DNA from 3 places in the Gorillibacterium sp. sgz306347 genome. Region 2 is predicted to be linked to each of the others. Evidence: predicted binding sites of a transcription regulator. Region 2 holds the regulator's gene; each other region holds the start of a gene.
The links. The regulator CtsR, encoded in region 2, represses protease genes until heat stress. The targets are predictions, from matches to a motif close to ATGGTCAATAAAGGTCAAACA.
Positions count from the first base shown of each region.

Region 1 (9,725 bases), on a different contig from region 2:
TTTATCGGTTCCCTTGGTTCCTATAGAAGTTTATCAAACGCAATTGGGGGTAGTGGCGCATGTCTAAGTGTCCCGCAGTGGTTAGATTAAAAACCGGTTTGCACGCCAGACCGGCCGCTCTTTTCGTCCAGGAGGCCAACAAGTTCTCTTCGGAAATCTTCGTTGAGAAGGACGAGAAGAAAGTCAACGCGAAAAGTATTATGGGCATCATGAGCCTTGCGATCAGCACCGGGACGGAAATTTACATAAGTGCGGAAGGCGCGGACGCCGAGCAGGCTGTAAACGCTTTAGTCGCCCTGGTCGGCAAGGAAGAGCTGGAGAATCAGTAACCCCGCGCCCATACAAAGAAAAGCTTCCGGATGGAGGCTTTTTTACTTCCGGTTACGGGATGCAGCGCCGCCTTCCCGGCATCGGCAGCAAAGACAAAAACCGCTACGGCCGAGGCCGAAGCGGTTTTTTTGCGTTCACCGGGCCCTGGGGCCGGATTACAGCAGATCCTTGTTGACCGTTTCGATGACTTTGTCGATGCAGCCGTATTTCATGGCTTCTTCGGCCGTCATGAAGTAGTCCCGGTCGGTGTCCTTGTCGATCCGCTCCAGCGGCTGGCCGGTGCGCTCGGACAGAATTTTGTTCAGCTTTTCGCGCAGCTTGATAATCCGTTTGGCGCGAATTTCAATGTCGCTCGCCTGGCCTTCGGCTCCGCCGAGCGGCTGGTGAATCATGACTTCACTGTTCGGCAGCGCATAGCGTTTGCCTTTAGCGCCCGCCGTCAGCAAAAAAGCGCCCATCGAAGCGGCCATGCCCACGCAAATGGTGGAGACGTCCGGCTTGATAAATTGCATCGTGTCGTAAATCGCCATGCCCGCGGTAATAGAGCCGCCCGGGCTGTTGATGTAAATGCTGATGTCCTTCTCGGGGTCCTGAGCGGTCAGGAACAGCAGCTGCGCAATGATGGCGTTGGCGACCGCATCGTTAATCGGACTGCCGAGGAAGATAATGCGGTCTTTCAGCAAGCGGGAGTAAATGTCGTACGCCCTCTCGCCGCGCGCATCCGGTTCCACGACCATGGGGATGAAGCTCATGGATATTCCTCCTTTGATATAAGTCATTGGGTTTTCATCATGTAACTATACCCATCTTACTGAAAAAACGAACAAAAGTCAAAAAAGGTCAAACATTTGCGGGAAAGCTGCCGGAAAGGCATTTTGGGCAACAAAAAAACGCCTTGCGGCGTCGGTTGGTTTTCGAAAAGAAGTATGTATGGCGCGCCCGCGAGGGATCGAACCTCGATCTCAGGCTCCGGAGGCCTACGTCATATCCATTGGACCACGGGCGCGTATGATGTGCAGGCTCATTAGTGAAGCCAGCAAAAAATATTATAAGCCACCCGAAGGATAAATGCAAGCACAATGTTTGGCGAATCAGGCGGGTTCTTTTGGAAACCCTCGTTTAGCCGGCGCGGGGAGCAGCAGCAAAGGCCTGCCATTCGCTTGTCGTTCCACCCCTTTGAGGGAATCCCGGGGCTCGTTCATAAAACCTTAACGGCGCGCGGCAGCAGGCAAAGCTTGCATCACTAACCGGAATCAGCTAAAATAACAGAGGGGTAAAATTTTTTTGCACAAGGTGGGACGCAAAACGCGTACGCGGGACGTTTGGTGTCCAAGGCAGGAGTGGAATAATGAGAGCGATCCTTGAGATGCAAAAACAGCTGCTTCCCGACGTATTGGATATCGTGAAGAAGCGATACTCCATTCTGCACTTTGTGATGCTGTACCGGATTGTCGGCCGCCGCACGCTGGCCGCCTCCCTTAACATGACCGAGCGCGTTCTGCGGGCGGAAACGGATTTTCTGAAGGAGCAAGGGCTTCTGAGCGTGGAAGCCTTCGGCATGGCGCTGACCCCGGCGGGCATGCAGCTTCTGGAGCAGATGGAGCCGATGATCAAGGAACTGCTCGGTTTGGCCCGCATGGAGGATAGGATCAAGGAAGCGTTCGGCATTCGCGAAGTCATCGTCGTCCAAGGCGACTCGGACACGTCTCCCTACACGAAGAAGGAGATGGGCCGGGCGGCCGCGGGAGCCCTGCGCAAGGCGGTGCAGGACGAATGCGTTGTCGCCGTTACCGGCGGCTCGACCCTGGCGGAAGTAGCCGCGCAGATTGCGCCTTCCCCGCCGCTGAAGGGCAGCCTTTACGTACCGGCAAGAGGCGGCATCGGCGAAAGCGTCGAATTTCAGGCCAACACCATTGCTTCAGTGATGGCGAAGAAGACCGGCGGACAGTACCGGCTTCTCCATGTGCCCGATCATTTGGGGGAAGAGGCGTACCAGACGCTGATTCAGGAACCCGAAATTCGGGAAATTATTCAGGTCATTCGCAGCGCCCGCATTGTGCTTCACGGAATCGGAGAAGCTAAAGTTATGGCGAGAAGGCGCAAGGCCGGCACGGAGACGCTGGAAGCGCTCAAACGGACGGAAGCGCTCGCCGAAGCGTTCGGCTATTATTTTGACCGGCACGGCTCGGTCGTTCACCGGCTCCCGACGCTGGGCATGCGGCTGGAAGACCTGAAGCAGGTCGAAACGGTCATCGCCGTAGCCGGCGGAAGCAGCAAGGGGCGCAGCATCGCCGCCGTTCTTCACAGCGGAAGAGAGCATGTTCTGGTGACGGACGAGGCGGCAGCCACCCAAATTCTGCAGCAAATCGGCGGCGCAAAAGAGGAAAATCGCCATTGACCGCGAAATAACATGTTTTGGCATGGTTTATCCGGTCTCCTGCCTGCGGGAGCACATTCATTCGTTTTCATGACGGCCCAGCCGTCCTGAGATAAAGCTTCACTATACTTATCCACATAGGAGGAGTTTTAACATGACAGTTAAAGTTGGCATTAACGGATTTGGACGGATCGGCCGTCTGGCATTCCGCCGCATTCAAGAAGTGGAAGGAATCGAAGTAGTAGCGATCAACGACCTGACGGACGCCAAAATGCTGGCTCACTTGTTGAAATATGATACGACGCAAGGCACTTTCAAAGGCGATGTTGAAGTACACGACGGCTTCTTCAAAGTAAACGGCAAAGAAGTCAAGGTTCTCGCCAACCCGAAACCGGAAGAGCTTCCTTGGGGCGAGCTGGGCGTTGAAATCGTCCTCGAGTGCACGGGCTTCTTCGTATCCCAAGAGAAAGCCGAGCTTCACCTGAAAGGCGGCGCGAAGAAAGTCGTTATCTCCGCTCCGGCTACCGGCGACGTAAAAACCGTTGTTTACAACGTTAACCATGAAATCCTGGACGGCAGCGAAACGGTTATCTCCGGCGCTTCCTGCACCACGAACTGCCTGGCTCCGATGGCGAAAGTCCTGAACGACAAGTTCGGCGTAGTCAACGGCCTGATGACGACGATCCACGCTTACACCGGCGACCAAAACACGCTTGACGCTCCGCACCGCAAAGGCGACTTCCGCCGCGCTCGTGCCGCTGCCGAGAACATCATTCCGAACACGACGGGCGCTGCCAAAGCAATCGGCCTCGTTATTCCGGAACTGAAGGGCAAACTCGACGGCGCCGCTCAACGCGTACCGGTAGCTACGGGCTCCCTGACCGAGCTGGTTACGATTCTCGAGAAGAACGTAACGGCCGACGAAGTCAACGCCGCGATGAAAGCAGCCGCCAACGAATCCTACGGCTACACGGAAGACGAAATCGTCTCCTCCGACATCAAAGGCAGCACATACGGCTCCCTGTTCGACGCTACCCAAACGAAAGTTCTGACGGTCGGCGACAAGCAGCTGGTCAAAACGGTTTCTTGGTACGACAACGAAATGTCCTACACGGCTCAACTCGTTCGCACGCTGGAATACTTCGCAAAGCTGGTTAAATAAGAACGGCTCATAAAAGGCTTCAATCCGGAGCGGAAACCGACACGGTCGTTTCCGCTCTTATGACTGCTCGCGCACCGCAGCTCACGGTATGCGGCATTCCCAAAATGGAATAAGCGGAGGGAACAGGAATGAATAAGAAAAGCGTCCGCGATATCGACGTCACCGGCAAACGCGTATTTGTCCGCGTCGACTTCAACGTACCCCTGGACAACGGTGTGATCACCGACGACACGCGCATCGTTGAAACGCTGCCGACGGTAACGTACCTGATTCAGCAAGGAGCCAAAGTCATTCTGGCCAGCCACATGGGCCGCCCGAAAGGCGAAGTGAACGAAAGCATGCGGCTGACCCCGGCCGCCAACCGTCTGTCCGAGCTGCTCGGCAAGCCGGTTGCCAAAGCCAACGAGTCCGTCGGCGACGCCGTAAAGGCCCAAATCGCCGAAATGAAAAACGGCGACGTCCTCGTGCTTGAGAACGTCCGCTTCCACAAAGGCGAAGAGAAGAACGATCCGGAGCTCGCCAAGCAATTCGCCGAGCTTGCCGACGTGTTCGTCAACGACGCCTTCGGCGCCGCTCACCGCGCGCACGCTTCGACGGAAGGCATCGCCCATCACCTGCCGGCGGTTTCCGGCCTGCTGATGGAAAAAGAGCTGGACGTGCTCGGCAAAGCCCTGAGCAATCCGGAGCGCCCTTTCACCGCCATCATCGGCGGCGCGAAGGTTAAGGACAAGATCGACGTCATCGATAACCTGATCAAGCTCGCCGATCACATCATCATCGGCGGCGGCCTGCTTTTCACCTTCCTGAAGGCGAAAGGCTACGAAGTCGGCAACTCCATCGTCGACGAAGAAAAAATCGACGTGGCGCTCGGCTTCATCAAGAAAGCCGAAGAGAAGGGCGTTAAGCTCCACCTGCCTACCGACATCGTCGCAGCCGACGCATTCAGCAACGACGCCAACGCCAAGACCGTACCGGCCAACGAAATTCCGGCGGGCTGGATGGGCCTCGACATCGGACCGGAAACGGCCAAAGCGTACGCCGAGGTTATCAAAAACTCCAAGCTGATCGTTTGGAACGGACCGATGGGCGTGTTCGAAATGGACAAATTCGCGGCCGGCACCAAAGCGGTGTGCCAAGCCTGCGCCGACACGGAAGGCTATACCGTCATCGGCGGCGGCGACTCCGCCGCTGCGGTTGAGAAGTTCGACATGAAGGACAAAATGGACCACATCTCCACGGGCGGCGGCGCTTCCCTGGAATTCATGGAAGGCAAAGCGCTCCCGGGCGTCGTGGCCTTGCAAGACAAGTAAGCGAATGCGACAATAAAGACCGGGCCCGTCTTCGGGCGGGTCCGTGATGCTTTACCTGGCGCAGCATGGACGCAGGCCGGAAGGGGCGGGGTGCAGAAGCGAAGCGCTCGCCTTTGTTTTCGGAAGGCTGCAAGCGGGAGATTGATCCCGGCTTCCGAAAACAACAGCGATCGAAACCCCGCCGGCTGGCGTCTGCCCCTGCGCATGGTTTACGCTAGACTGCGGGCGCCCGGAGGCGCTGCGCATTTTACGCGTCAGGAAAGTCTCCGACCTTGCGGGCGGCCGCCTGACAGCAGGAGCCGCAAACGCCGGGGAGGACGCGAAGGAGTGTTGAAAATGAGAAAACCGATCATTGCCGGCAACTGGAAAATGTTCAAAACGGTGAAGGAAGCGGCGGCATTTGCCGAGGAAGTCAAGGGCAAAGCCGAAGTGGAAGGCGTCGAAAGCGTCATCTGCGCTCCCTACACGAACCTCGCCGTTCTCGTCGAAGCGTTCAAAGGCACAACGATCAAAGTCGGCGCGCAAAACCTGCACTGGGCGGACAATGGCGCTTACACGGGCGAAATCAGCGGTGAAATGCTGAAGGAGCTCGGCGTGGACTACGTGATCATCGGCCACTCGGAACGCCGCGAATATTTCGCGGAAACCGACGAAACCGTAAACAAGAAAATCAAAGCCGCGTTCAAGTACGATTTGACGCCGATCGTCTGCGTGGGCGAAAAGCTCGAAGAGCGCGAAGGCGGCCGGACCAAAGACGTGGTGAAGGTGCAAACCGAAGCGGCGTTTGAAGGCCTCGACAAAGAGCTGGCTGCGAAGACGGTCATCGCTTACGAGCCGATTTGGGCCATCGGAACGGGCAAATCCTCGACCTCCGACGACGCAAACGAAGTGATTGCCTACATCCGCGAGCTGGTAAAAGGCTTGTACGACGCCGAGACGGCGGAAGCGGTCCGCATTCAATACGGCGGAAGCGTGAAGCCGAACAACGTCGCCGAGTACATGGGCAAGTCCGATATCGACGGAGCGCTTGTAGGCGGCGCCAGCCTGGAGCCGGCTTCCTATATCGCTTTGGTTGAGGGGGCGCGCTGAGCATGTCCAGACCGAAACCAGTTGCGCTGATCATTTTGGACGGATTTGGCTTGCGCGAGGAAACGCAGGGCAACGCGGTCGCGGCTGCGAAGAAACCCGTGTTTGACAAGCTGTGGAGCGAAAACCCGCACACCATGCTGCGGGCAAGCGGCGAAGCAGTCGGCCTTCCCGAGGGCCAAATGGGCAATTCCGAAGTGGGCCACCTGAACATCGGCTCCGGCCGGGTTGTCTACCAAGACTTGACGCGTGTCACGAAATCGATCCGCGACGGCGAGTTCTACGAGAACGAATACCTTGCGGGTGCGGTTCGCCGCGCCAAAGAAAACAACAAAAAACTGCACCTGATGGGCTTGCTCTCCGACGGCGGGGTACATAGCCACATCAATCATCTGTTCGCTCTCCTGGAGCTGGCGAAACGCGAAGGCGTGAACGAGGTGTACGTGCATCCGTTCCTCGACGGGCGCGACGTCGCTCCGCAAAGCGGTCTTTCCTTCCTGGAGCAGCTGAACGAGAAAATGAGCGAGTACGGCGTCGGCAAAGTGGCGACCGTCATGGGCCGCTACTATTCGATGGACCGCGACAAACGCTGGGACCGCGAAGAAAAAGCGTACCGCGCCATGGTATACGGCGAAGGCCTGACCTTCCAGGACCCGATTGAAGCGGTCAAGCAATCGTACGAAAACCAGGTGTACGACGAGTTTGTTCTTCCGGCGGTGATCACCAACGCGGAAGGCCACCCGGTCGGCTCGGTGGACACCGGCGACTCGATCATCTTCTTCAACTTCCGCCCGGACCGCGCGATTCAGCTGTCGCAGGCCTTTACGGTGGAAAACTTCGACGGCTTCGACCGCGGAGCGAATCACCCGGAAAACCTGTTCTTCGTCTGCATGACGACGTACAGCGAGACGGTAAACGCGTATGTGGCGTTCCCGCCGAAAGAAATCGACAACACGCTGGGCGAAGTGCTGGCCAAGAACGGCCTGACCCAGCTGCGCACGGCGGAAACCGAGAAATACCCGCACGTGACGTTCTTCTTCAACGGCGGCAGCGAAGTGGTCAACGCCGGTGAAAGCCGCGTGCTGATCAACTCGCCGAAGGTGGCCACCTATGACCTGAAGCCGGAGATGAGCGCTTACGAGCTGGCGGAATCGACCGTCAAGGAAATCGAATCCGACAAGCACGACGTGGTCATTCTCAACTTCGCCAACCCGGACATGGTCGGCCACTCCGGTCTCATGGAGCCGACAATCCGTGCGGTGGAAGCCGTTGACGAATGCCTGGGCCAAGTCGTCGCCGCCATTCAGGCAAAGGGCGGAGCGGTCCTGATCACCGCCGACCACGGCAACGCCGACATCGTCCGCACGCCGGACGACAAACCCTTCACGGCGCACACGACCGAGCCGGTTCCGTTCATCCTGGTCGGAGCAGGCCAAGTCGGACTCCGCGAAGACGGCATTCTGGCCGATCTTGCACCGACGATGCTGCAATTGCTGGGCGTCGAACAGCCGGAAAGCATGACCGGCCGTTCCCTGATCAAGTAATTTTAAGAGCGGAGCCGGATTTCAAAAGGGTCCTGGATAAGAAAAGGCTGGGAAGAGAAGATTTGAGATGAAGGGAGCCGTCAGGCGTCCGCCTTTGTTTTCGAATTTCCTCCGCTGAGGCGGCATCAATTCAAGAAATTCGAAAACAACAGCGGCCCGGAGTCCAAAGCTTCTCGGAAAAGCATCTTTCGGTTAGCATTCTTTTGATTGAAGGACATCCGCTTAAAAACCATTTAAGGAGTGTACCCACATGACGATTATTTCCGACGTATACGCACGCGAAGTGCTTGACTCCCGCGGCAACCCGACCGTTGAAGTCGAAGTGGTTCTTGAATCCGGCGGCAAAGGCCGCGCCATCGTTCCGTCCGGCGCTTCCACCGGCGCACACGAAGCCGTTGAGCTTCGCGACGGAGACAAAAGCCGTTACCTGGGCAAAGGCGTTCTGAAGGCCGTTGACAACGTCAACGAAATCATCGCCCCGGAAGTGATCGGCCTCGATGCGCTGGATCAAGTGGCGATCGACAATCGCATGATCGAGCTGGACGGCACCGAAAACAAAGGCAAGCTGGGCGCTAACGCAATCCTTGCCGTTTCCATGGCCGTTGCCCGCGCTGCGGCTGACGCGCTGGACGTACCGCTGTACACCTACCTGGGCGGCTTCAACGCCAAAACGCTGCCGGTTCCGATGATGAACATCGTCAACGGCGGCGCACACGCCGACAACAACGTCGACGTGCAAGAATTCATGGTTCTGCCGGTTGGCGCTCCGACCTTCAAAGAAGCGCTCCGCATGGGCGCCGAAATCTTCCACAGCCTGAAATCCGTGCTCCAAAGCAAAGGCCTGAACACGGCTGTCGGCGACGAAGGCGGCTTTGCTCCGAACCTGGGCTCCAACGAAGAAGCCCTGGCAACGATCATCCAAGCCATCGAGAAAGCCGGCTACAAACCGGGCGAAGAAGTATTCCTGGGCATGGACGTCGCTTCCACGGAATTCTTCAAAGACGGCAAATACCACCTCGAAGGCGAAGGCAAGTCCTACACGCCGGCTGAGTTCACGGACCTGCTGGCTTCCTGGGTTGACAAATACCCGATCATCACGATCGAAGACGGCTGCTCCGAAGACGACTGGGAAGGCTGGAAGCTGCTCACCGAAAAACTCGGCGGCAAAGTCCAACTGGTTGGCGACGACCTGTTCGTAACCAACACGACCCGTCTGTCCAAGGGCATCGACGAAAACATCGGCAACTCCATCCTGATCAAGGTGAACCAAATCGGCACCCTGACGGAAACCTTCGACGCCATCGAAATGGCGAAACGCGCCGGCTACACGGCGGTTGTTTCCCACCGTTCCGGCGAAAGCGAAGACAGCACGATCGCCGATATCGTCGTAGCAACGAACGCAGGCCAAATCAAAACCGGCGCTCCGTCCCGTACGGACCGCGTAGCGAAGTACAACCAGCTGCTTCGCATCGAAGACCAGCTTCCGGTTTCGCAATACGCCGGCAAGAGCGCGTTCTACAACCTGAAGAAATTCAAGTAAGACTCTCAATCAGCAGTCTCCGGGAGACCGCCCGGGCGAATAAGCCGACAGGCTTGCCGCCCGGGACGGTCCTCCCATCCGGAGGCGAATGCAGACAGGAGGGAAGCACATGGGCAATTGGATGAAGGCTATTTTATTGTTGATAGTCTCCGCCTTTTTGACCCGGCTGCTTCCCTTTTCGTCTTTTTTTCGCAATGTGGACACCATGATTCATGAAGCCGGACATGCCGTCACGACCCTGGTCCTTTCGGGAAGCGTGACGAGCATCGGGTTGTTCGCCGATCACAGCGGTGTGACCCAATCCTACGTGACGCCGGGTTGGCGGATCATTCCCTTGGCCATGTCGGGCTATCTCATCGCTTCCCTTTTTGCCTGG
Region 1 is NZ_JCAPET010000047.1:23,334-33,058, forward strand. It holds gene AC6I6H_RS19065 (HPr family phosphocarrier protein) at 60-329, shown strand; gene clpP (ATP-dependent Clp endopeptidase proteolytic subunit ClpP) at 486-1,082, opposite strand; tRNA gene AC6I6H_RS19075 (tRNA-Arg) at 1,262-1,336, opposite strand; gene AC6I6H_RS19080 (sugar-binding transcriptional regulator) at 1,679-2,728, shown strand; gene gap (type I glyceraldehyde-3-phosphate dehydrogenase) at 2,862-3,869, shown strand; gene AC6I6H_RS19090 (phosphoglycerate kinase) at 3,998-5,179, shown strand; gene tpiA (triose-phosphate isomerase) at 5,516-6,268, shown strand; gene gpmI (2,3-bisphosphoglycerate-independent phosphoglycerate mutase) at 6,271-7,809, shown strand; gene eno (phosphopyruvate hydratase) at 8,060-9,349, shown strand; gene AC6I6H_RS19110 (M50 family metallopeptidase) at 9,459-9,725, shown strand, end outside.
Region 1: a site for CtsR is predicted at 1,157-1,177, ahead of clpP (ATP-dependent Clp endopeptidase proteolytic subunit ClpP). Genes of this name have one in related genera too.

Region 2 (9,725 bases):
TGAGTCCCGGAAGAGTCGAACGTCGCCAAGCAAACGCGAAGCGCGTTGGACCAACGCGGGCTGAGTCCCGGAAGAGTCGAACGTCGCCAAGCAACGGAAGAACCTGTGCAACCTGCGCAGGTTCTTTTGTTTTGTACGGGTGATGCGCAAATGGGACGATCCATAAGGAAAATAGCATTTTCTTGACAATGGTATTGGGGCAGAAGTCCAATCAGGAAGCTAGCGGGGCAGACCGATGATGAGCTGGAGTTGGCGCAACGCGGGCTTAATCCCGAATGAGTAGATTAAATGCCGCCAAGGAATAGAGGGGAGTTGCACAACTTGCCCAACTACGTTCAGGTTCTTATCTTCGTCAAACGCAAGACAGGACGCGACGGATAGGCAAGACATTCATTCCGGGCACGTATGGACGATTGTAAAGAAAATGACATAAGTTCAATCGCTTGATCTGATTCAAAGGGTTAAAGAAGCGGTATAAAAGGAAAACAGGAAGCGGATAATGAAACGGAGAGCGGTGATTTTTTTCGGCCAGAAAAGGTTTGGGGGGCTTGCTTGAAAACCGGCGAAAACGTGGTATAATATTTTCAAGGTCAAAGAAAGTCAAAGTCAGGTGAATTCCTGATCAAGACTTTGTAGACAAAGCAAACAAACAACGGAGGGTGAGCTGATGCGCAATGCTTCGGATATTATTGAACAGTATCTCAAAAATATTCTGATGCAGAGCCCTTCCGGCATTATCGAAATCCAAAGAAATGAGCTGGCTGAACGGTTTCAATGTGTCCCGTCCCAGATCAACTATGTGATCAGCACGCGGTTTACGCTGGAGAAAGGCTACATTGTTGAAAGCAAACGCGGCGGAGGAGGGTACATTCGAATCCAGAAGGTGCAGTTGTCGTCCCATGGGGTTATTCTGGATCATATTCTCGGGACGATCGGGTCGCAAATCGACCAGACCGCTTCGGAAGGGCTCATTTACCAGTTGGAGGAGGGCGGGTTTGTTACCGCTCGGGAGGCCAATCTGCTGCGGGCGGCGGTTTCCAGAGAGATTCTGCTGCTTAAGCTGCCGCTTCGCGACGAAATTCGTGCCCGCCTGCTGAAAGCGATGCTGCTCTCCTTGCTCAGCCAATGTTAGGGGGGGATACCGATGTTGTGTCAGGAATGCGGGAAACGCCCGGCTTCGCTTCATTTTACCAAGATTGTCGGCGGAGAGAAGACGGAATCCCATTTGTGCGAAACCTGCGCGCGGGAAAAAGGTGAGATGATTCCCGGTACGCCCAACGGTTTTTCCATTCACAATTTGCTTTCGGGTCTGCTGAATAATGAAGCCTTTATGGCTTCGGGGGCATCCAAGCCGCAGGCCGAGCGTTGTGAGGAATGCGGGTTGACGTATGCCCAGTTCAGCAAGCTGGGCCGGTTCGGCTGCAGCTCCTGCTACAAATATTTTTCCAGCCATCTGGACCCGCTGTTTAAAAGGGTGCACGGCAGCGTGGCCCACGCAGGGAAAGTGCCTAAACGGGCGGGAGGCATCGTCCAGAGCAAACGGGATTTGGATACGCTCAAAAAGGACCTCGCCGAGCATATCGAACGCGAGGAGTTTGAGGAAGCCGCGACCATTCGCGACCGGATTCGCGAGTTGGAGAAACGGATCTCCGAGCTCTAAGGGGGTACGAAAGCAGATGATAGTGGATCGTTTTACCGAACAGCCGCTCAGCGAGTGGATGAAACGCGAGGCGCCGGACACCGACGCCGTCATTTCCAGCCGGGTTCGTCTGGCACGGAACCTGCGGGACTATGCTTTTCCCATGTTGGCCACGAATCAGCATTCGCGGGAGGTGCTGGAGAAAGCGTCCGCCGTGCTGGAAAGCGGCGAGCTGAAGGAAGAGAGCCAGTTTTCTCTTATTCCTTTGTCGGAGGTCAGCGATCTGGAAAAACGCGTGCTGGTGGAAAAGCACCTGATCAGTCCCAGTCTGGCCAGCGAGTCCCGGAACGGAGCCGTCATCCTGAGCGAGAACGAATCCGTCAGCATTATGGTCAATGAAGAGGACCATATCCGGATTCAATGCCTGGAGCCCGGGTTTCAAATCCGGGAGGCTTGGGAAACGGCAAACCGGATCGACGATATTTTTGAAAGCCAGTTGAATTACGCGTTTGAGGAAAAACGGGGATTTCTCACGAGCTGCCCGACCAACGTCGGAACGGGCCTTCGGGCATCGGTGATGCTCCATTTGCCCGCTTTGGTGATAACCCAGCAGATCGGCCGGATCTTATCCGCGGTGACGCAAGTCGGTCTGGCAGTCAGAGGGCTGTACGGCGAGGGCAGCGAGGCTTCGGGGAATCTTTTTCAAATATCCAATCAGATTACGCTTGGGCAGTCGGAAGAAGAAATCATTGAGAATCTGGACGGCGTGGTCCGGCAAATTATCGAGCATGAACGGGCCGCGCGCGGCAAGCTGCTGGCGGAATCGCGTTTTCGCGTGGCCGACCGGGTGTTCCGCTCCTTCGGAATCCTCTCCCATGCGGTGATCCTGGATTCGAAAGAAGCGATGCAGCGGTTGTCCGACGTCCGTCTCGGGATCGATCTCGGTTTGATCGACTGCCTGCAGGCCGAAACGATGAATGAGCTTTTGGTTATGACGCAAGCCGGCTTTTTGCAAAAGACAACGGGAGAGCTGCTGACGCCCGAAAACCGGGACATCCGTCGGGCCGAGCTGATTCGCTCAAAGCTCGCCGGCAAAGCCGATTGCGCGAAATAAAACATTTTTCAGAACAGACCTTATAATGGAGGTGCCATTGATTATGTTTGGAAGATTTACGGAACGCGCGCAGAAAGTGCTGGCATTGGCTCAAGAAGAAGCGGTGCGGCTGGGTCACAACAACATCGGAACGGAGCATATCCTGCTGGGTTTGATCCGGGAAGGGGAAGGGATCGCCGCCAAAGCGCTGATCGCCCTTGGACTCGGCCTGGAGAAAATTCAGGACGAAGTGGAATCCTTGATCGGCCGGGGGCAGGAGCAGCCGACGAACATCGCCTATACGCCCCGCGCCAAGAAGGTCATCGAGCTTTCCATGGACGAAGCCCGCAAGCTCGGCCATACGTATGTCGGCACCGAACATATTTTGCTCGGTTTGATCCGGGAAGGCGAAGGCGTTGCGGCGCGCGTGCTGAACAACCTGGGCATTTCGCTGAACAAGGCACGCCAGCAAGTGCTCCAGCTGCTGGGCAGCAGCGAGTCGGCATCCGCCAACCACGGCGCGTCCTCCAATGTGAATACGCCGACCCTGGACGGTCTGGCCCGCGATCTGACGGCTTTCGCCAAGGAAGGCAACGTTGATCCGGTTATCGGACGCAGCAAGGAGATCGAACGCGTGATCCAGGTGCTGAGCCGCCGGACCAAAAACAATCCCGTGCTGATCGGGGAGCCGGGCGTCGGGAAAACCGCGATTGCCGAAGGGCTGGCCCAGCGCATTGTGAACAATGAAATTCCGGAAACCTTGCGTGAAAAACGCGTCATGACGCTGGACATGGGATCGGTTGTGGCCGGCACCAAATACCGCGGGGAATTTGAAGACCGGCTTAAAAAGATCATGGACGAAATCCGTCAGGCCGGAAACATCATCCTGTTCATTGACGAGCTGCATACTTTGATTGGGGCCGGCGGCGCGGAAGGCGCCATTGACGCCTCCAACATTCTGAAGCCGGCTTTGGCCCGCGGCGAGCTGCAATGCATCGGGGCGACCACGCTGGACGAATACCGCAAATACATCGAGAAGGACGCCGCGCTGGAGCGCCGCTTCCAGCCGATTACCGTCGACGAGCCGACCGCAGAGGAAGCCATTCAGATCCTCTACGGGCTGCGCGACCGTTACGAAGCGCATCACCGGGTGAAAATTACCGACGAAGCGATCGTGCAGGCTGTGAAGCTGTCGGATCGCTACATTCCGGACCGCTTCCTGCCGGACAAAGCGATCGACCTGATTGACGAAGCCGGCTCCAAGGTGCGCCTGCGCTCCTACACGACGCCGCCGCAGCTGAAGGAGCTGGAAAGCCGGTTGGAAGACATCCGCAAGGAAAAGGACGCCGCCGTGCAAAGCCAGGAATTTGAAAAAGCGGCTTCCCTGCGCGACACCGAGCAAAAGCTGCGCGAAGAGCTGGAGGAAACCCGCAACCAGTGGAAGGAAACCCAAGGCCGCACGGACTCCGAGGTAACGCCGGAGGACATCGCGGATGTGGTCGCCAACTGGACGGGAATCCCGGTCCGCAAGCTGGCGGAAGAAGAAACGGAGCGTCTGCTCAAGATGGAAGAAATCCTGCACGAGAGAGTCATTGGGCAGGATGAAGCGGTCCGCTCCGTCAGCCGCGCCATCCGTCGCGCCCGCGCCGGCCTGAAGGACGTCAAGCGTCCGATCGGCTCGTTCATCTTCCTCGGCCCGACGGGGGTCGGCAAAACCGAGCTGGCCCGCGCTTTGGCGGAAGCCATGTTCGGCGACGAGAATGCGGTCATCCGCATCGACATGTCGGAATACATGGAGAAGCATTCCACGTCCCGCCTGGTCGGAGCGCCTCCGGGATACGTCGGCTACGAGGAAGGCGGCCAGCTGACCGAAAAGGTGCGCCGCAAGCCGTACTCCGTCGTTCTGCTCGACGAAGTCGAAAAGGCTCACCCGGAAGTGTTCAACATTCTTCTGCAGGTACTGGAAGACGGGCGGCTGACGGATTCCAAAGGCCGGACGGTAGACTTCCGCAACACCCTGATCATCATGACCTCGAACGTCGGCGCGGAGACAATCAAAAGGAATTCCACGCTGGGCTTCACTGCCGCCAACGATACGAGCAAAGAATACAACAACATGAAAGACAAAGTCATGGGCGAGCTGAAGAAGAGCTTCCGTCCGGAGTTCCTCAACCGGATTGACGAAATCATCGTCTTCCATAACCTGGAGGAAGCCCACATTCAAGAAATCGTGTCGCTCATGGCCGAAGACCTGCGCAAGCGCCTGAAAGAGCACGAGGTGGATTTCATCCTGACCGACGAAGCGAAGAGCTTCCTCGCCAAGGAAGGCTTCGATCCGGCGTTCGGAGCAAGGCCGCTGCGCCGTGCGATTCAGAAGCACATTGAAGACCGTCTGTCCGAGGAGCTGCTCAAAGGCAACATTGCCAAAGGCGACTCCCTCACCATCGACGTGAAGGAAGGCCAGCTGGAAGTAGCGCGCAACGCCTGAGCCATAGGCCGGCAAAGTGAAACGAAGCAGCAGCTGCGGCTTTAAGCAGCTGGAACGGCAGGGCCCGATTCCGCATTGAGCGGACATCGGGCCTTTTTGCCTACCGGAAACTTTTATTTCCATTGTTTTTTCTGGATAAATTGGGCCCTCCGCCGCCGGCAAAGGGTTTTCACCACGTTCTCAAAATGGTACACTTTTGGTTAGTCAACCACAGCGGGTCTTCCGCTTTTTATAGACAGGAGAAAGCAATGGCAAAAGCAAAAACGAAATTTACGTGTCAGGAGTGCGGGTACGAATCGCCGAAATGGCTCGGCAAATGCCCGGGTTGCGAAGCCTGGAACAGCTTTGTCGAAGAGCCGGACACGCCGGTGAAAACGCAGGGCATGAGCTTTTCCCAGCCGCTTTCCCAGGACCGGGCGATGGCGATTACGGACATCGAAGCATCCCGCGATCCCCGCATCCGCACCTCGAACAAGGAACTGGACCGGGTGCTTGGAGGCGGCATTGTGCCGGGCTCCCTGATCCTGGTGGGCGGCGATCCCGGAATCGGGAAATCCACCCTGCTGCTGCAAGCTTCTCATGCACTGACAAAGCAGGGGTTGAAGGTGCTGTATTTGTCCGGGGAGGAATCGGCGGCGCAGACGAAGCTGCGCGCGGACCGGCTGGAGGCGCTCTCCCCGTCGCTTTATGTGCTCTGCGAGACCAACCTGGAACGCATCGACGACGCGATCGCCAAAGTGGAGCCCGATTTTGTCGTCATCGACTCGATTCAAACGGTCTACCATCCCCAGATTGCCTCCGCTCCGGGTAGCGTATCCCAGGTGCGGGAATGCACGTCCCATTTTATGCGGCTGGCCAAAAGCCGGGGAACCGCCATCGTGCTGGTCGGCCACGTCACCAAGGAAGGAGCCATTGCCGGTCCGCGCCTGCTGGAGCATATGGTGGACTGCGTGCTTTATTTTGAAGGGGAACGGCATCATACGTACCGGCTGCTGCGAGCCGTCAAAAACCGGTTTGGCTCGACCAACGAAATCGGCATTTTTGAAATGCGCGAATCGGGCCTGGCCGAAATCGCCAATCCGTCGGAGCTGTTTCTTTCCGAACGGCCGAAAGGCGTGGCGGGCTCCACGGTTGTCGCAAGCATGGAAGGAACCCGGCCGGTGCTGGTGGAGCTGCAGGCGCTTGTTTCGCCGACCAATTTTCCTTCGCCCCGGCGGATGTCCACCGGCTTTGACTACAACCGGCTGACCCTGATCATGGCGGTGTTGGAGAAGCGGATCGGCCTGTTCCTGCAAAGCCAGGACGCCTACCTGAACGTGGCGGGCGGTGTCCGGCTCGACGAGCCGGCCGTGGACCTGGGAGTCGCCGTAAGCGTCGCATCCAGCTTTAAAGACCGGCCGACGCGCCCGGAGGACGTTGTTTTCGGAGAAATCGGGCTTACGGGCGAAGTGCGCGGCGTGTCCCGGATCGATCAGCGCATCCGGGAAGCGCAAAAGCTCGGCTTTCGCCGGGCCATTGTGCCGGCCCGGAGTCTGAAGGGGTGGACGCCGCCCGCAGGCATCGACATCGTCGGGGTGCATACGGTTGCGGAGGCGCTTGCCGCCGCGCTTGATTGAACAATCTCTTCATAAATAAGGGTTGAGCGGCCGATATAAGGTGAGAATAACAAAGAAACGCCGGAATATGATTAGACTTGCGCGAGAGAAAGACGGGGGGATATCGTGGCGAAGGAAGAAGAGATCAAAAGCAAGATTCTGAAGCTGGTGGCGCCGGGCACGCAGTTCCGCGACGGGCTGGAAAACGTGCTGCGCGCGAAAACCGGCGCTTTGATTGTCGTGGGCCAGAGCCCGGAGGTGATGGAGCTGGCGGATGGCGGCTTCGCCATCAATTGCGACTTCACGCCGAACTTTTTGTATGAGCTGGCCAAAATGGACGGGGCCATTATTTTAAGCGAAGACGTGAAGAAAATCCATTACGCCAACACGCAGCTGAACCCCGATCCCAGCATGCCGTCCAATGAAACGGGCATTCGGCACCGGACGGCGGAGCGGGTGGCCAAGCAAACCGGAAAGCTGGTCGTGTCTATCTCCCAGCGCCGCAATATCATTACCTTGTATCAAGGAAACCTCCGGTACTCCCTTAAAGATATGGGCGTCATTCTGACCAAGGCGAATCAGGCCATGCAGACGCTGGAAAAGTACAAATCGGTGCTCGATCAGACGCTGATCAACCTGGGGGCGTCGGAATTTGAAGAGGCGGTCACCTTCGAGGACGCGGTCCACGCTCTGCAGCGGGTGGAGATGGTTCTTCGCGTCAAAGCCGAAATCCGCCGGTACATCAACGAACTGGGCAGCGAAGGCCGGCTCATCAGCATGCAGCTGGAGGAGCTGGTCTACAACATCGAGCATGAGTCGGTGCTGCTCATCAAGGATTACTGCCGGGAGCAATCGGAAGAGAAGATCAAAGAGTTCAAGGCGGGCATCGCCAAGCTGTCTCCGGACGAATTGCTCGATTTTCATCACATCGTCCGTCTGCTCGGCTACACGGTCACCAGCACCATTCTGGATGAAACCATTGCGCCGCGGGGATACCGCGTGCTCAGCAAGATTCCCCGTCTGCCCTCCATCATCATTTCCAACCTGGTGGAGAAGTTCGAGTCGCTTCCCCATATTATCTCCGCTTCCATCGAGGAGCTGGACGATGTGGACGGCATTGGGGAAGTTCGCGCCCGCGCCATCAAGGAAGGGCTTCGGAGGTTTCAAGAGCAAGTATTCATTGACAGACAAATTTAAATTCCATACAATTTGTTAGGTTAAGGAAGCCGGCCCGGGCCGGTGATTGAAAAAGGTGGGCAGAGAATGCTGCGAAAAACGGTTCCCAGCATGTTTACGGTCTTGAACCTGTTTTTAGGTATCATCGCCATCATCCTGGTCCTGAACGACACGCCGGTGTTTCCCGAGATTGACAATTCCAATTTGGCCTCCATCATCATTATCATCGCGATGCTGATGGACGGCATCGATGGCCGGCTTGCCAGAGCGTTAAATGTGCAAAGCGAATTCGGCAAGGAGCTGGATTCGTTATCCGACGTCATTTCATTTGGCGTTGCTCCCGCTTTTATTATGTACGTGGTGGCCTACGGGGAGCTGAATCCTCCGGTCGCCTGGATCGCAACGGCCATCTTTCCGATTTGCGGAGCGCTGCGGCTTGCGCGCTTTAACGTCATCGAAGCGCCTCCCGGTTTTTTTGTCGGGCTTCCGATACCGGCTGCGGGCGTGATTCTTTGCACCCTGGCGCTTTTCCATGAAGGACTGTCGTCTTACGTGCTGGTAGCGGCTTCTTTGCTCCTGTCCTTCTTGATGGTAAGCCGGGTGAAATACCCGAGCTTCAAGAAAGTCCGCCTGACGCGCCGCGCCGCCATGATCGCACTCGGCTGCGTGATCGTCGCGCTCATTATGGTCATCCTGTTCCCGAACTATTTGTCCCGCCTCATTTTTGTGCCGCTGGTGATCTATGCGCTTTACGGCACGTTTATGGGGTTCAAGCGCAAGCGCTGACAGCTTCGGCTTCAAGCGCCGAAATCGGCTCGCCGGCTGACGGCGGGCATCCCGAAACAAAAGGAAAACCTCTCCAAACCGGTTCGAACCGGCGGAGAGGTTTTTTTGTTGGTTGCGTTAACCTGTCTTTATGCGCAAGGAGAGCATCAGGACATATTGAAAAAGCCGAGTGTCGCGCAGCGCTTTGATTCGTCCTCCAGCACCTTCTGAAGATCAACCCCGAGCAGGTTGCAGAGGGACGCCATGTAGAACAGATTTTTGCCAAGCTCGGAAGCGACGGCCTCCACGCAATTCTCGCACAATTCTCCGGTCATGTGCGTTTCCAGCACTTTCTTGGCGTCTTCAATTGTCATCTCGTTTGAATAATGCTGTTTGCCGGCGTGTACCTGGATACAGCCGCATTCGGTAATGGCTTTGGCGACGGAGCGCTGAGCCGCGGCGTTGGACTGGGTGTATTTGGACAATACGTCAAGGACGCTGCGGTGGCGGAGCAGAAGCTCCGAGACCTGGTCCTGGAATTGCATCAAGCTGAGCGAGTTCATCTTTTCACCCCGATGATAGGAATGGCGTTAAGGCCATTATAGCGAAACCGTTCCCATAATTCAATTTGACTTTCTTGGGCGTGAGCGGCGTCCGCGGCCAAGGTTTAGTCGCGGCGCGATTGGACCATACTGGTAAAAACGGAAAACGGGATAACCGCATCCGTCGCATACAAAAGAAAGGAAAGGTGAGATGCATGAAAAAAGGATTGCGGCTGATCGCGCTGCTGGCAGGAGCTGCGGTCGGTTTTTACTGGCATTATGAAATCGGTCTGTTGGCCCGCCCGTTTGCCGGAGATTCATGGATGGACGGGAGCTTCTCCATCTGGTGGACGACCGGCGGCACCGCCCTCTTGTTCTGGCTGGCGGCCGCGCTGGGCGGTGAAAGCCTGGCCCGCTCCGCCGCGCG
Region 2 is NZ_JCAPET010000027.1:53,849-63,573, reverse strand. It holds gene AC6I6H_RS15170 (CtsR family transcriptional regulator) at 668-1,132, shown strand; gene mcsA (protein-arginine kinase activator protein McsA) at 1,145-1,660, shown strand; gene mcsB (protein-arginine kinase McsB) at 1,677-2,753, shown strand; gene clpC (ATP-dependent protease ATP-binding subunit ClpC) at 2,794-5,220, shown strand; gene radA (DNA repair protein RadA) at 5,469-6,836, shown strand; gene disA (DNA integrity scanning diadenylate cyclase DisA) at 6,942-8,012, shown strand; gene pssA (CDP-diacylglycerol--serine O-phosphatidyltransferase) at 8,079-8,777, shown strand; gene AC6I6H_RS15135 (DUF1573 domain-containing protein) at 8,924-9,319, opposite strand; gene AC6I6H_RS15130 (PIN/TRAM domain-containing protein) at 9,514-9,725, shown strand, end outside.

Region 3 (9,725 bases), on a different contig from region 2:
GTTCCGCACGGACGGAATGGTAATCGCGCCGTGCAGCATGAAGACGCTGGCCGCGATCAGCCACGGCTATACCGACAACCTGATTTCCCGGGCGGCGGACGTGACGCTGAAGGAACGGCGCAAGCTGGTGCTGGTGCCGCGGGAGACGCCGCTCAGCGAGATCCATCTGGAGAATATGCTGCGGCTCGCCCGGATGGGCACGGTGATGCTGCCGCCAATGCCGGCGTTTTATACAAAGCCCGAAACGATCGACGACATGGTGCTCCAAACGGTCGCGCGCATTCTCGACCAGTTCGGAATCGAGCACGAAACGGGAAAACGCTGGCTGGAATAACCAAAGGTCCGGTACCGCACGCTGCCTTCAGGGGGTCACGGGACCCAATTGGTAGAGGCTGGCGCCGCTAAAATGCACCGGCCCAAACACGGAGCCGCTCCCCGAAAGGAGGGCGGTTAACACATAAGCGTTAGGTCCGGTCGCCGTGGCAATCCCGGCATGGATAAATGAGGTAATCACCGGAATGTATTCCCCCGGAACCTCGCTGCCCGGTCCGATATATGCCCTGTCCTGGATCTGATAGAGAATCGGTCCGTTGGAAGCGTCGCGGCGAATGCGAAGAGTGAGCATGGGCGAGACCGAACCGAGAGGTAAAAGAGAAGGCATCCACCCTACCGTGGCGGCAAATACAATCCGGTCGGTCAAAAAGGCGTTGTTCAGGTTGATGGTGGCGATGCCCGCCTCAACGCCTGAAGTCAGCTGGAACGGGAGCGATCCTCCTCCGGCAGGCTCTTCGTTAAACTGATAATCGATAATGGAAGGCAATGATAATCATCCTTTCCGCTAAGGTTATTGGCCCTACCAGTAAATTCAGTAGGCCGGAAAGGGGAAGGGGGAAGTGCCCCGGGGAAAATGCCCGATTCCATTGCTGTCCGGGCAGCGCGCAGATTAGAAAGAAAAGAGCAGGAGGCTGGTTAGGCCGTCCTGCTCTTTTCTTTCTATTGTGTTTATAAGACATAAGAAAAGCTCCTTATTGAAGGAGCGGCGTGTAAAAGATGTAAAGTTGGAATGGCGTCCCAGGAGGGACTCGAACCCCCGACCCACGGCTTAGAAGGCCGTTGCTCTATCCAGCTGAGCTACTGGGACCTGCGTTTGCATCCAAAAGCTCCGCACCTTGGCAGACGGCTCCCTTTTGGCTAGACCAATGATAACGGCAAAGCCATTCCTTGTCAAGCCGCCGGGCATGCGGATTCTGGGCTGCATCGCTTGCTCCCGGAGCTGCCGCCGAGGCCGATTTCCCCATGTTCCCTTCGCACCTCCGGTCTCGCGTTTTGGCTGCCGGTTCTGCACTTTGGCGTCGATCTTGCACTTGAATCTATGAAGAAACAAAAAGAGCCCGAAAAGGGCTCTGTTCATATGCACGGTTGGAGCGGGTGAAGGGAATCGAACCCTCGCCTCAAGCTTGGGAAGCTGGCGTTCTACCATTGAACTACACCCGCATGCGGATTGGCGAAACAGCATTATCATAGCACAAAGCTCCCGGGAAAAGCAATCGGAAACTTGCCGTCCGGGGTTGCTTTGCTTTTTGGACGCGGACAGGCTACCATCAGGTGAAGAAGCTTATGCGAAAGAGGTGGCGGCTATCAGGAGCCGGGAAAGCGACGGGAACGACAACAACGACGCGAAAGGGAAAGTCATCCTTTTTCCGAAAACCATCGATTACTACCAAATGCAGCTCACCCGGATGCTGGAGACCGAGCGCTATGCCGAAGCAGTGGGGCTGCTTCGTTTTCTGCTGGAGCTGGAGACCGGGGATCCCCGCAACCGCGAAGAATGGGAGGGGCTCCTCGGCTGGCTGGAGAACATGCTGCCCGGATTGGAGAGCCGGGACGGAACCGAGCCGGCCGGGCCGGAGGAGACCGAGGAGGAGCTGTTCCGGAACAGCGTGGACCGGAGGCGGACGGCCGACAGCGGTTATGTCAACCGGCTGCTGGACGCCCTTATTACCGGCGACAGCATGGAGAAGATTCTTCTGGCGCTGGGACAGCTTACCTACCTGGACCATCCGGACGTGACGCCTACGCTGAAGGAATGGCTGCAAAACGCGACGCTGCACCCTTTTATCGTGTTTCAGGGGCTGCAGGCGCTTCGCAAACGGGGCGAGAACGGCGCCGTGACCATCCGGTACCAGGGCGGCGAACGCGAGGTGCGGATCGAGGAGACGCCGCTCTCGGCGGACGACTTTCCGGACGCCATGAGCGCCGTTTTGCGCCGGGTGCAGGCCAAAAGCGAAGTGGGGGAACCCGCCCTTGCCTATTTTGCCGAGCAGACCTGGATCGAATTTCTTTCCTTCGTCTACGCCTCGCCGCTTTACGGCCGGCTGGCGGCTTTGGACGACGGCGGCATCGACGCCTGGGCGGCGGCCCTGCACGGGGCGCTCGGAAAGATTTTGCAAACCGAGGATGCCGGGGAAACGGACTATCGCGAGGAATACGGGCTGACGGAGGAGCAGGTCCTGGAATGGCGGCAGGCGGAGCAGGCGATCGAAACGTTCGTCCGGCTGCGCGGCAGATTGTAGCGCACTATGACCGCCGCCGGCGCTGCTTGCGGGCCGCCGGAGTCAGGAAAAAAACGTCTTGTCTTGAAATGTGAGGGCGTAATGATTATAATGGAATGGTTTAAGGTCAACGGGTAAAACGAGGCAGGTACATTTTTTGGAGGGGAAAGCATAAAATGAAAGCAAGCTGGGAAATAATAGAGAAGAATCAAGGCGTCCTTACCGTCGAGGTTGAAGCCGAGCGTGTAAACGACGCGTTAGACAAAGCGTTCAAGAAAGTGGCCGGGAAAGTAACCGTTCCGGGCTTCCGCAAAGGCAAAGTGCCGCGGGCCATGTTCGAGCGCCGTTTCGGCGTGGAAAGCCTGTACCAGGACGCGCTGGATATCCTTCTTCCGGAAGTTTACACCGAAGCCGTCGAAGAAGTGAACATTGAGCCGATCGACCGTCCGGAAGTGGACGTACAGGAAATGGGCAAAGGCCAAGTGCTGAAATTCACCGCCAAAGTGGCCGTGAAGCCGGAAGTGGAGCTCGGCGAGTACAAAGGCGTCGAAGTGACGGAGAAATCCGCCGACGTGACCGCCGAGGAAGTCGAAGCCGAGCTGAAGCGCATGCAGGAACGTCACGCCGAGCTCGTAGTAGCCGGTGACGACGAAGCGGCTGTTAACGGCGACATCGCCGTTATCGACTTTGAAGGCTTTATGGACGACGTTGCCTTCGAAGGCGGCAAAGGCGAGAACCACTCCCTCGAGCTCGGTTCGGGCAGCTTTATCCCGGGCTTTGAAGAGCAAGTGGTCGGCATGAAGAAGGACGAAGAGAAAGAAGTCAACGTTACCTTCCCGGAAGAGTACCACGCGCCCGACCTGAAGGGAAAAGCGGCTGTCTTCAAAGTGAAGGTTAACGAAATCAAACGGAAAAACCTGCCCGAGCTGGACGACGAATTCGCGAAGGACGTCAGCGAATTCGACACGCTGGAGGAATACAAAGCCGACGTGGAAAAACGCCTCCGCGAGCAAAAGGAGCAATCCTTGAAGCGCGAGCTGGAGAATGCCGTGATCGAGAAGGTCGCCGCCGCCGCAACCGTGGATGTGCCGGACGTCATGATCGACAACGAAGTGGAAAATCTGTTCTCCGATTTCCGCAACCGCCTGGAAGGGCAAGGCATGAACCTGGAGCTTTACTCGCAGTTCACGGGTCAAACGGAAGAAGCCCTGAAAGAGCAAATGCGCGCGGATGCAAGCAAGCGCGTGCTGAACTCCCTGGTGCTGGAAGCCGTAGCGAAAGCCGAAAGCATCGAGCCGACGGAGGAAGACCTGAACAAGGAGCTTGAGCGTCTCGGCGGTCTGTACCAGCGCTCCAGCGAGGAAATCCGCACGCTGTTCGAATCCAACGGCATGCTGGACAACCTGAAGGCCGACCTGACCCGCAGCAAAGTGGTCGATTTCCTGGTCGAGTCCAGCGTCAAGAAGCCGGAAGAGGCGTAAACGTCGAATCCTAGCGAAAAAATGATGAACCCATACGGAAAGGCGTCGCATTTTCGGCGCCTTTCTTTTCCACTCCGGCTCCGCCCGGAGCCGCGCGGTTTCAACGTTTTTCCAATGGGTAAAAAATGACAGACGTCTTTAAACATGATAAAATAAAGCTGTGCAATCGGTTATTTTAGGGATGAAAGGATGCTGCCGGTATGAGTCTGATTCCTATGGTGGTTGAACAAGAAGCGCGCGGCGAAAGATCGTACGATATCTATTCCCGCCTGCTGAAGGACCGCATTATCTTTATCGGCGACGCGATCGACGACAGCGTGGCCAATCTGGTCATCGCCCAGCTGCTGTTTTTGCAGGCGGCGGATCCGGAGAAGGACATCAGCCTCTACATCAATTCTCCCGGAGGTTCCGTTACGGCCGGGATGGGCATTTACGATACGATGCAGTTCATCAAGCCGGATGTGTCCACCATCTGCGTCGGAATGGCGGCCAGCATGGCCTCGCTTCTTCTGACGGCCGGCGCGAAGGGGAAGCGTTACGCGCTGCCCAACAGCGAAGTGATGATCCACCAGCCGCTGGGCGGAGTCCGGGGACAGGCATCGGACATCCAGATTCACGCCGACTGGATCATCAAGACGAAGCGGAAGCTGAACGAAATTTACGTGACGCACACTGGTCAGCCCTACGAGAAGATCGACCGGGACACGGACCGGGACAACTTCATGTCTGCTGAGGATGCCAAGGCCTACGGGTTGATCGACGAGGTCATCACCCGAAAAGATTTAGTTTAACCCAAGGGGTGATCCGATGTTTAAATTTAACGAAGAGAAAGGTCAGCTCAAATGCTCGTTCTGCGGCAAATCGCAGGACCAGGTGCGCAAGCTGGTCGCCGGTCCCGGCGTCTACATTTGCGACGAATGCATCGAGCTGTGCACGGAAATCGTCGAGGAGGAGCTCGGACAGGACGAGGATCTCGACCTGAAGGACGTTCCCAAGCCGCGCGACATCCGGAACATTCTCGACCAGTATGTCATTGGACAGGACATGGCCAAGAAGTCTTTGTCCGTCGCTGTATATAATCACTACAAGCGCATCAACACCCAAAGCAGCAAGGACGAAGTCGAGCTCGCCAAGAGCAATATCCTGCTGCTCGGGCCGACCGGCAGCGGCAAAACGCTGCTTGCCCAGACGCTCGCCAAAATCCTGAACGTTCCGTTCGCCATCGCCGACGCCACTTCCTTGACGGAAGCGGGCTACGTCGGGGAAGACGTCGAGAACATTCTGCTCAAGCTGATCCAATCGGCGGATTACGACGTGGAGAAAGCGGAGCGCGGCATCATTTACATCGACGAAATCGACAAAGTGGCCCGCAAATCCGAGAACCCGTCGATCACCCGCGACGTTTCCGGCGAGGGCGTGCAGCAAGCGCTGCTGAAGATCCTCGAAGGAACGGTCGCTTCGGTTCCGCCCCAGGGCGGCCGCAAGCACCCGCATCAGGAATTCATCCAGATCGACACGACGAACATTCTGTTCATCGTAGGCGGCGCCTTCGACGGACTGGAATCGATCATCAAACGCCGCATCGGCAAAAAGGTGATCGGCTTCGGCACCGACGGGCACAAAACGGATCTCAAGCCGGGCGAATACCTTTCCCTCGTGCTGCCAGAGGATCTGCTGAAATTCGGCCTGATCCCCGAATTTGTCGGCCGGATTCCGGTCATCTCCACCCTGGAGCCGCTTGACGAGACTGCGCTCGTACGGATCCTTACGGAGCCGAAGAATGCGCTCGTGAAGCAGTACCAGAAGCTGCTGGAGATGGACAGCGTGAATCTGGAGTTCACCGAGGAAGCGCTGGAGTCGATCGCCAAGGAAGCGATCAAACGCAACACCGGCGCCCGAGGCCTCCGGGCGATCATCGAAAGCATTATGCTGGATGTCATGTTCGACATCCCGTCCCGGACGGACGTCAGCAAATGCGTCGTGACCAAGGAAGTGGTGCAGGAGAAAATTGCGCCGCTCTTGACCACGAAGGAGTCCAAGAAGAAGGAAGAGAGCGCGTAACCGCGCCCGACCAACCGCATCTAAATCCGTTACGCCTCCGCTGCGGAGCCCTATCGAGGGGCCGTAGCGGAGGATCTTTGCATAGAGAGGGAGAAGCCTGCCATGTTCCACAGAAAAGACACGATCCCGGTCAAAGTCGGCAACCTGACCATCGGCGGCAGCGACAGCATCGTCATTCAGAGCATGTGCACGACCAAAACCGCGGACGTGGAAGCGACCGTGGCCGAAATCCTTCGGCTGGAGGAAGCGGGCTGCCAGATCGTCCGCGTGACCGTCAACAACGAGGAGGCCGCCGAAGCCATCCGCGAGATCAAACGGCGCATTCATATTCCGCTTGTGGCGGACATTCATTTCGATTACCGGCTTGCCCTGAAAGCAATCGAAAACGGCATCGACAAGGTGCGCATCAATCCGGGCAACATCGGCCGCCGGGAAAAGGTAGAAGCCGTCGTCAAAGCCTGCAAGGAGCGGGGTATCCCGATCCGCATCGGCGTGAACGCCGGTTCGCTGGAAAAGCATCTGCTGGACAAGTACGGCTATCCGACCGCCGACGCGATGGTGGAAAGCGCCTTGTTCCACATCGGCATTCTGGAGGAGCTGGATTTTCACGACATCATCGTGTCTCTGAAAGCTTCGGACGTGCCGATGGCGATCGAAGCGTATACCAAAGCCGCCGCAGCCTTCCGCTATCCGCTTCACCTGGGCATTACCGAATCCGGGACGCTGTTCTCCGGCACGATCAAAAGCTCGGCCGGGCTCGGAGCGCTCATCTCGCTGGGCATCGGCTCGACCGTCCGCGTGTCGCTGAGCGCCGATCCGGTCGAAGAGGTGAAGGTGGCGCGCGAGCTGCTCAAGATTTTCGGTCTTGTCTCCGACGCGCCGACGCTGATTTCCTGTCCGACCTGCGGCCGCCTGGACATCGACCTGTTTTCCGTCGCCAACGAGGTGGAGGAGTACCTGTCCAAGCTGCGGGTGCCGATCAAGGTATCCGTGCTGGGCTGCGCGGTTAACGGTCCCGGGGAGGCGCGCGAAGCCGATATCGGCATCGCGGGCGCCCGGGGCGAAGGCATGCTGTTCCGGTACGGCGAAATGATCCGCAAGGTGCCGGAAGCGGAGCTGGTCAACGAGCTCAAAAAGGAAATCGACGCGATCGCTCTGGAATACGAGCGGACGGGCAAAATTCCCGGCCGCCGGCACGAGAAAAGCGACGCCGTCGTCTGATACCATGCCGCGAGGTCCATCCCGCCGCCTCTCTCCCCGGAGAGAGGCGGCTTTTCTTTTGCCGCAAGGCTCGTCCGCAGCGGTTAAACGCCCTGCGCACCGGGAAATACTAGGCAGTAGATGAAGGAGGGACCTCTTATGGGACTTAGTGTCGCGCTGATGACGATTCAGGTGTTTTTTGCCGTGGTGATCGGGCTCTATTTCTGGAACCTGCTGCGCACCCAGCAAACCAACCGGACTGCGGTAGACCGGGAGTCGAAAAAGGAAATGGAACGGCTCCGCAAGCTCCGCTCCGTGTCGCTGTCCAAGCCGCTTTCCGAGAAAACGCGCCCGGGGGCGCTGCAGGAAATTGTCGGCCAAAAGGAAGGGGTTCGCGCTCTGAAGGCTGCGCTCTGCGGACCGAATCCCCAGCATGTGCTGATTTACGGGCCGCCCGGCGTCGGCAAAACGGCGGCCGCCCGGGTCATTCTGGAGGAGGCGAAAAAGAATCCGGCCTCCCCGTTCCGCCAGGATGCCAAATTCGTCGAGACGGATGCGACCATCGCCCGCTTCGACGACCGGGGCATCGCCGATCCGCTGATCGGCTCGGTCCACGATCCGATTTATCAGGGAGCGGGGGCCATGGGCGTGGCGGGCATCCCGCAGCCGAAGCCGGGCGCGGTTTCCAAAGCGCACGGGGGTGTTTTGTTCATCGACGAAATCGGCGAACTTCATCCCGTGCAGATGAATAAGCTGCTCAAAGTGCTGGAGGACCGCAAGGTCTTTCTGGAAAGCTCTTATTACAATTCGGAAGACTCCAATATTCCGGGCTACATCCACGATGTGTTTCAAAACGGGCTGCCGGCCGATTTCCGGCTGGTAGGCGCGACTACCCGGACCCCGCAGGAGATTCCGGCCGCCGTCCGGTCGCGCTGCATGGAGATCTTTTTCCGCCCCCTTCTGCCCGATGAAATCGGCGCCATAGCGGAGAACGCCATCCGCAAAATCGGGTTTCCCGACGCGCCGGATGCCGTGGAAGTGGTGAAGCGCTACGCCGCGAACGGCCGCGAAGCGGTCAATATCGTCCAGCTGGCCGCGGGTCTCGCCATGACCGACAAGCGGCAGGCCCTGACGCCGGACGATGTCGAGTGGGTCGTCAACAACAGCCAGATCCCGCCCCGGCCGGAGCGGCGCATTCCGTCCGCGCCGCGCGTCGGGTATGTCAACGGGCTGGCCGTATACGGGCCGAATCTCGGCATGCTGCTGGAGATTGAGGTCACGGCCATGCCGGCCGCATTGCCGGGAACGGGGCGCTTTACGATTACCGGCGTCGTCGACGAAGAGGAGATGGGCGGCGGCGCGCGGACGCTGAGGCGCAAGAGCATGGCGCGCGGTTCGGTGGAGAACGTGCTCACGGTGCTGCGGCGGCTCGGGTTCGAGCCGGAAAACCACGACCTGCACATCAACTTCCCCGGCGGAACGCCGATCGACGGTCCTTCCGCCGGCGTTTCCATGGCGGCTGCCATCGCCTCGGCCATCCGCGGCATCCCGGTTGACAACCGGCTGGCGATGACCGGGGAAATGAGCATTCACGGCAAAGTGAAGCCGGTCGGCGGCGTGGTGCCCAAGGTCGAGGCGGCCATTCAAGCCGGCGCGACCCGGATTGTGATCCCCCGGGAGAACTGGCAGGAGCTGTTCCGCGGAATTGAAGGCGTGGAGGTGCGGCCGGTGGAGTCGGCGGAGGAAGCGCTGGAGTATGCCTTGGGCCTCCGGTTTGCGGGAGAAGCCCAAACGGATGACGCGCCCGCCGCAGCGGAGGGAATCGCGCCCGCCGCGATGCCGTTTCTCCGCGCCGACAACGGCTTCGGAGGCAGTCCGGGCGGAGGACACGGGGGCTGACGCCCGAATTGGTGTTTTCGCCTGAGGTTTGATAAACTGGTTTTACCAAGATAGACAAGGCGAAAGACCACTGGAGGTGGAGCATGGGGCAGTACCACACAAACGCCAAACAAATGCCTTTGCTGCCTTTGCGGGGGCTTTTGGTTTACCCGAGCATGGTTTTGCATCTGGATGTGGGGCGCGAGAAGTCGGTAAAAGCGCTGGAGCAGGCCATGGTGGAGGACAGCGTGATCCTGCTGTCTTCCCAATCCGAAATCAACATTGAAGACCCCGCCAGGGACGATATATACCGCATCGGCACCGTCGCCAAGGTGCGGCAGATGCTGAAGCTGCCCAACGGAACCATCCGCGTTCTGGTGGAGGGCCTGGTACGGGCGGAAATTCTCGAATACCTGGACAGCGAAGAGTATTACACGGTGCTTCTCCGGGAGCTGCCGGAGGAAACCGATACGAGCCCGGAAATCGATGCGCTGATGCGCACCGTGCTGAACCAGTTTGAGCATTACATCACCCTTTCCAAAAAGGTCACGCC
Region 3 is NZ_JCAPET010000011.1:52,546-62,270, forward strand. It holds gene AC6I6H_RS08300 (UbiX family flavin prenyltransferase) at 1-334, shown strand, start outside; gene AC6I6H_RS08305 (hypothetical protein) at 362-820, opposite strand; tRNA gene AC6I6H_RS08310 (tRNA-Arg) at 1,065-1,141, opposite strand; tRNA gene AC6I6H_RS08315 (tRNA-Gly) at 1,421-1,494, opposite strand; gene AC6I6H_RS08320 (hypothetical protein) at 1,629-2,573, shown strand; gene tig (trigger factor) at 2,729-4,033, shown strand; gene clpP (ATP-dependent Clp endopeptidase proteolytic subunit ClpP) at 4,234-4,824, shown strand; gene clpX (ATP-dependent protease ATP-binding subunit ClpX) at 4,841-6,094, shown strand; gene ispG (flavodoxin-dependent (E)-4-hydroxy-3-methylbut-2-enyl-diphosphate synthase) at 6,197-7,315, shown strand; gene lonB (ATP-dependent protease LonB) at 7,454-9,193, shown strand; gene lon (endopeptidase La) at 9,277-9,725, shown strand, end outside.
Region 3: a site for CtsR is predicted at 4,148-4,168, ahead of clpP (ATP-dependent Clp endopeptidase proteolytic subunit ClpP). Genes of this name have one in related genera too.